DNA from 2 places in the Terrabacter sp. C0L_2 genome. Region 2 is predicted to be linked to the other one. Evidence: predicted binding sites of a transcription regulator. Region 2 holds the regulator's gene; the other holds the start of a gene.
What was found. The regulator HspR, encoded in region 2, represses chaperone genes until heat shock. The targets are predictions, from matches to a motif close to AAGTTGAGTCNNNNNGACTCAACTT.
Positions count from the first base shown of each region.

Region 1: the regulator HspR is predicted to act here: its motif matches at 1,941-1,965, upstream of U5C87_RS08955 (ATP-dependent Clp protease ATP-binding subunit).

Region 1 is NZ_CP143557.1:1,923,809-1,927,217, forward strand. Features, by position in the region: gene U5C87_RS08955 (ATP-dependent Clp protease ATP-binding subunit) at 1-1,841, opposite strand, end outside; gene U5C87_RS08960 (DUF559 domain-containing protein) at 2,469-3,407, opposite strand.
Region 2 is NZ_CP143557.1:277,493-280,901, forward strand. Features, by position in the region: gene U5C87_RS01330 (ATP-binding protein) at 1-934, opposite strand, end outside; gene U5C87_RS01335 (heat shock protein transcriptional repressor HspR) at 1,187-1,639, opposite strand; gene U5C87_RS01340 (DnaJ C-terminal domain-containing protein) at 1,689-2,702, opposite strand; gene U5C87_RS01345 (nucleotide exchange factor GrpE) at 2,792-3,409, opposite strand, start outside.

The DNA of each region.
Region 1 (3,409 bases), 1.6 Mb from region 2:
TCGGTGAGCTGGCCGCCCTCCTCGTAGCCGACGTAGCCGGGAGGCGAACCGAACAGGCGGCTCACCGTGTGCTTCTCGGAGTACTCGGACATGTCGAGCTGGATCAGCGCGTCCTCGCTGCCGAAGAGGAACTCGGCGAGCGTCTTGGCGAGCTCGGTCTTACCGACACCGGTGGGGCCGGCGAAGATGAACGAGCCACCGGGGCGGCGCGGGTCCTTCAGGCCGGCACGGGTGCGGCGGATCGCCTGGGACAGCGCCTTGACGGCGTCGTCCATGCCGACGATGCGCTTGTGCAGCTCGTCCTCCATGTGGAGCAGGCGGCTGGACTCCTCCTCGGTCAGCTTGAACACCGGGATGCCGGTGCTCGCAGCCAGGACCTCGGCGATGAGCTCCTCGTCGACCTCGGCCACGACGTCCATGTCGCCCGACTTCCACTGGGCCTCACGGGCAGCCTTCTCCTGGCGGAGGCGCTTCTCGTCGTCGCGGACGCGGGCCGCGCGCTCGAAGTCCTGGCCGTCGATGGCCGACTCCTTCTCGCGCACGAGGGCCGCGATCTTCTCGTCGAACTCGCGCAGGTCCGGCGGAGCCGTCATCCGGCGGATGCGCAGTCGCGCGCCCGCCTCGTCGATGAGGTCGATCGCCTTGTCGGGCAGGAAGCGGTCGTTGACGTAGCGGTCGGCCATGTTGGCCGCCGCGACGAGCGCGCCGTCGGTGATCGTCACGCGGTGGTGCGCCTCGTAGCGGTCACGCAGACCCTTGAGGATCTCGATGGCGTGCGGCAGCGTCGGCTCCTGCACCTGGATCGGCTGGAAGCGCCGCTCGAGGGCCGAGTCTTTCTCGATGTGCTTGCGGTACTCGTCGAGCGTCGTCGCACCGATCGTCTGCAGCTCACCGCGGGCGAGCATCGGCTTGAGGATCGACGCGGCGTCGATGGCGCCCTCGGCGGCACCCGCACCGACGAGCGTGTGGATCTCGTCGATGAAGATGATGATGTCGCCGCGGGTGCGGATCTCCTTGAGGACCTTCTTCAGCCGCTCCTCGAAGTCACCGCGGTAGCGGCTGCCGGCCACGAGCGAGCCGAGGTCGAGGGTGTAGAGCTGCTTGTCCTTGAGCGTCTCGGGCACCTCGCCCTTGACGATGTCCTGGGCGAGGCCCTCGACGACGGCGGTCTTGCCGACGCCGGGCTCACCGATGAGGACGGGGTTGTTCTTCGTGCGGCGGGACAGCACCTGCATGACCCGCTCGATCTCCTTCTCACGCCCGATGACCGGGTCGAGCTTGCCCTCGCGGGCCGCCTGCGTGAGGTTGCGACCGAACTGGTCGAGCACGAGGGAGCCCGCGGGCGTGCCCTCTGCCTGGCCCTGGCCGACGCCGGCGCCGGCCTTCTCGCCGCTCTGGCCACCCTGGTAGCCGGAGAGCAGCTGGATGACCTGCTGGCGGACCTTGTTCAGCTCCGCGCCGAGCTTGACGAGGACCTGGGCGGCGACGCCCTCGCCCTCGCGGATCAGACCGAGCAGGATGTGCTCGGTGCCGATGTAGCTGTGGCCGAGCTGGAGTGCCTCGCGGAGCGAGTACTCGAGAACCTTCTTCGCGCGGGGCGTGAAGGGGATGTGGCCGGTCGGGGCCTGCTGCCCCTGGCCGATGATCTCCTGGACCTGGGCCCGGACCGCTTCGAGCGAGATGTCGAGCGATTCGAGGGCCTTCGCGGCGACGCCTTCGCCTTCGTGGATCAGACCCAGGAGGATGTGCTCGGTCCCGATGTAGTTGTGGTTGAGCAGGCGTGCTTCCTCCTGCGCGAGGACAACCACCCTTCGGGCCCTGTCGGTGAACCGTTCGAACATGTTCTTCTCCTGACTGATCGAGAGACATCTCGATGCTATCCGTGCCCGCTGTGGACGAGCACACCCCGACCAACGCGAGGCGTGCGCGTCCTGTTCCCCATCCTGAGCGTGATCGGCTCAGGTTCCGCCTCTGTTCGCCGTGAGCGGACATCTTGCCCGGTCCCGAGGGGACGGCGGCGGCGCGGGGCCTACCCAAAGGCATACCCCGGACCGGCGACGCGGGGTCGCGAGCAGGGGCGCGCCGCCTGCTCGCGCCAGGACGCTCTTCGTCCGCCGGGGCGGAGTTGTCGTGGTGATTCCGCCTCCCCAACCTCGGTTTCTCCGCCCGGGCGAAGTTGTCGGTTGCGGATCGCACGGCAGGGCCCACCTTCTTCGCCGGGGCGGAGTTGTTGGGGTGCCTGGCCTCCTGAGGCCTCGGTTTCTTCGCCGGGGCGGAGCTGTTGCGGTGCCTGGTTTCCTAAGGCCTCGGTTTCTTCGCCGGGGCGGAGCTGTTGCGGTGCCTGGTTTCCTAAGGCCTCGGATTCTTCGCCGGGGCGGAGTTGTTGCGGTGCCTGGCCTCGTGAGGCCCTCGGTTTCTTCGCCGGGGCGGAGTTGTCGAGGTGGCGGCTGAACCGGGGAGGCGCGTCGTCATGCAGGCAGCGCGAGGTCGCCTGCTCGGTCGGCGAAATGACGGCGCCACTCGTCCTTGAGAGGAGGCACGGTCATGCCCCGTTGCCGCATGGCGCGGGTGATGCGTCCGAGCGTTCGCGCCGGCGTGCTGTGGATGTCCTTGGACACGATCACCAGACGCCGCACGCCACCGTCGTCGAGCTCCTCGTCGCGGTCGATGTCGTGGTGCCACTGCTCCTCTGACTCCGCGTGGTGGCGTCCGTCGTACTCGATGATCAGTCGGTGAGCCAGGTAGGCGAGGTCGTAACGCCGGAGCAGTGTCCCGTCGCTGTCGTGCACCCGGTGGTCGACCTCCGGTTCCGGCAGCCCTGCCAGGACGATGAGGAGGCGCAGCTTCGTCTCCATCGCCGAGTCGACGCCGGCGCGAACGAGCCGCGCCGCGCGCCGAGCCAGCCTCGAGTGCGGACCGCTGTGCTTCTCGGCAAGGGTGACGAGGTGGTCGGGCGTGAAGCGTTTGCGCCGGCCCAAGGAGTCACCGAGGATGACGAGGTCGACGAGTCCGAGCAGGTGGCTCATGTCGAGGAAGGTCTGGATCGGGCCGGTCACGGGCAGCCCCCTCCACCGCACGACGTGCTGTCGCGCCTTGGGCCGATGGGCAGCGATGCCGAAACATTGGGCTCGCATGCGCGGATAGGTCACGTGGACGTCGGGGTGATCCGGCACCACGCCGCCCCACAGGCGCGCCGCCGTGTGGTGCGAGAGATAGCTCCCCGGTTCGGCCAGCAGCAGCGCTCCCTCCGCGAGTAGTCGGTGGGTCACCGGGGTCTGGGCCGCGACGTAGACCCCGCGGAAGAGCGCCCGATGCGCCCGGCGGAAGCGCCAGTCGCTCAGATGGTCCCCGGCCTCGTCCGCGCGTAGGAATGGGCTGTCGCTCGGCTTGGTGGCGTCGAACTCCATTG
Region 2 (3,409 bases):
CGGGATCGAGCCCGTCGGCCTCCAGGGCGTCCTGGACGGGTCCCGCGATGAGGGTGAGCGGCGTGCGCAGCTCGTGGCTGACGTTGGCGAAGAAGTCGGTCTTGGCGGCGTCGAGCTCGGCCAGGGCCTCGGCGCGGTGCCGCTCGTCCTGGAGGCTGCGGATGCCGCTGAGAGCGCTCGCCACGTGGGAGGCGCACAGCTCGGCGTACGTCCGCAGCTGCGCGTCCCAGGGCCGCTGGGGGTTCTCGGTCAGCAGCAGGTGTGCCGTCGGCTCGGTGAGGCCGGGCTCGACGACGGGCACGACGTGCACGCGTCGCCCTTCACCGTCGACGGACGGGACGTCGTCGCCGGGCGGCCCCCAGCGCAGGTCGCTCGTGACGTGGTCGTGCCGGTGCGAGCGCAGGACGTCGAGGGTGCGGACGCGCACGTCCTCGGGCGTCCTGGCGTCGGAGAGGGCTGCGGCGAGGCTCGAGGAGACCTCAGCGCGACGCTCGGCGAGCACCTTGGCCGTCGTCTCGGTGGCGACGTTGAGCACGCCGACGACGGCACCGGACTCGTCGTGGATGGCGCCGTACGACCACGTGAAGTAGGCCTCCTCGAGGAAGCCCGCGCGGTCGACGACGAGCAGCTCGTCCTCGACCCACGTCGCGGCGCCACCGCCCGTGACCTCGGCGAACATCGGGCCGATGACGTCCCAGACCTCGGGCCAGACGTCACGCACGGGCCGCGCCCACGCACCGGGGTGCTTGCTCTCGCCGAGCAGGGAGCGGTAGCCGTCGTTGTAGACCATGACGAGGTCGGGTCCCCAGCACACGAGGATGGGGAAGCGGGACGACAGGCTGACGTCGACCATGACGCGCAGCGTGTCGGGCCACGACTCGAGCGGGCCGAGCGGCGTCGCCGCCCAGTCGGTGCGCTCGAACAGGCTCGACATCTCGCCCTGGTACGCGGACCCGTCGGCAGGGAGGTGCGCCTGTGAGGAGCCCGGGAGGTTGCCCTCCGGATGGTGCGGGGTCACACGACCTCCGGGAGTGGGATCAAGATGCAGCCTCCGGCGGCTTCAAACGGGCGCGCCCCATCTGCTTGAGGCCGCAGCACAGTCTGTCACACGCCAACGGCCCGGCGGCCCGCTACGCGGAGGTGCACCCCCCGCGACGCGGGTGCCCTCCGAGAGGCCCCGGCTCGCTCAGCGCTCGGGTCGCCACACGACGAGGGCCTGCGAGGAGTGCGGCCGCGGCGGCCGCTGGCCGGGGCGCACGGCCACGACCTCGCCCCTCGGGCCCACCGCAAAGACGCGGGCCCCCGACGACAGCGCGACCTGGGCGGCCGCCAGCTCGGAGGTCAGCTCCTCGACCCGGGAGCGGAGAGCTGCGACGTGGTTCTCGAGGTCGAGGATGCGCTGGATGCCGGCGAGCGACACCCCCTCCTGCGACAGGCGCTGCACCTCGCGGAGCAGCTCGACGTCGCGCGTGCTGTAACGGCGCCCGCCGCCGCGCGTGCGCGACGGCGAGACGAGCCCGAGGCGGTCGTACTGACGCAGCGTCTGGGCGTGCATGCCGGCGAGCTCGGCCGCGACGGAGATGACGAAGACCGGGGCGTCGTCGTCGTGCCCGCCGGTGCGGGCGCTCTTGCGGGCCATCATCGCCACCTCCTCTCGTCGGCTCTCGTCGGCTCTCGTCGGGCTCTCGTCAGGCTCGGGCGCGCTGGAACAGGTCGGCGCGCGGGTCGTGGCCGTCCTCGGCCGCGGCCATCTTCTCGACGGCCTCGCGCGCCTCGTCGGTCAGCCGCTGCGGCACGACGACCTGCACCTTGGCGAGCAGGTCGCCGACGTGGTCGCCGCGCTTGACCCCACGGCCCTTGAGCCGGAGGACGCGGCCGCTCGGCGTGCCGGGAGCGACCTTGACCTTGACCGAGCCGCCGTCGAGCGTGGGCACGGCGACGGTCGCGCCGAGCGCGGCCTCGGCGAAGGTGACCGGGAGGTCGAGCGTGAGGTTGTCGCCGTCGCGCCCGAAGACCGGGTGCTTGTCGACCGAGACCGTCAGGATCAGGTCACCGGCCGGGGCGCCAGGGTCGCCCTGACGGCCCTTGCCGCGCAGACGGATCCGCTGACCGTCCTTGACGCCCGCCGGGATGCGGGCGTTGATGCGCCCGAGGTCGGGCGAGCTGAGCGAGACCGTGGAGCCCTGCACGGCGTCGCGGAAGGCGATGTGGGTGCTCGCCTGGACGTCGGCGCCGGGGCGCGGGCCGGGCGTCGCGCCGTAGCCGCCATAGCCGGCACCGGGGGCCCCGCCGCCGAACATCTGGCCGAGGATGTCCTCGAGGTTGGGCTGGCCACCACCCGCTCCACCGGTGTTGAAGCGGACGCGCTGGCCACCGGGGCCACCCGCGCCACCGAAGGCCGAGAAGATGTCCTCGAAGCCGGCACCCTGACCGCCGGCGCCACCCGCGGTGAAGCGGGCGCCGCCGTGGGACATGGCACGGATCGCGTCGTACTCGCGGCGCTTCTCGGGGTCGGACAGCACGGCATACGCCTCGCCGACCTCCTTGAAGCGCTCCTCGGCCTTGGCGTCCCCGACGTTGTGGTCGGGGTGCATCGTGCGCGCGACCTTGCGGTAGGTCTTCTTGATCGTCGCGGCGTCGGCGTCCTGGGGCACGCCGAGGATCGCGTAGAAGTCCTTCTCGAACCAGTCCTGACTAGCCATGGCGCACCTCCTCCTTCGCGGTGACTCTCACGCTGCTCCCATCATCGGGTATGCCGCCGGGCTGCGTGTGCAGCCCGGCGGCGGACGTCTCAGGTGGGGTCGGCAACCGACACCCGCGCGGCCCGGACGAGCCGGTCACCGATGCGGTAGCCCGGCTGCAGCACCTGCACGACGGTGGTGCCCGTCGCGCCCTCGGGGAGCTCGGCCTCGACGTGCATGAGGGCCTCGTGCACGTTGGGGTCGAACTCCTGCCCGGCCTCGCCCAGGCGCTCGACGCCGTAGCGGCCGAGGGTGGACTCGAGCTTGTCGGCGATGGCCGCGAACGGGCCACCGGCGAGGTCGCCGGCCTGGCGCGCCATGTGGATGTCGTCGAGCACCGGCAGCAGCGACTCGACGACGCTGCCCACCGCGGTGTGCCGGATGACCTCGCGGTCGCGGTCGACGCGCTTCTTGTAGTTGACGTACTCGGCCTGCAGTCGCTGCAGGTCCGCGAGCAGCGTCGCGGCCATGGTGTCCTCCTCGGCGAGGGCGACGCCCTCCTCCGGGTCGGAGGACGGAGCGGACTCGCCTGCGGGGTGGTCGAACTCGTCCTCGCCACCGGGCTCGGACGAAGCGCCCGGGCCGCCCTCGTAGTACGTGTGGTGGCGCTCCCCGTGCTGGGACTCGCCGGAGCCGCCCCGGGGCGGGGTGCCGGCGGCGTCGCCGCC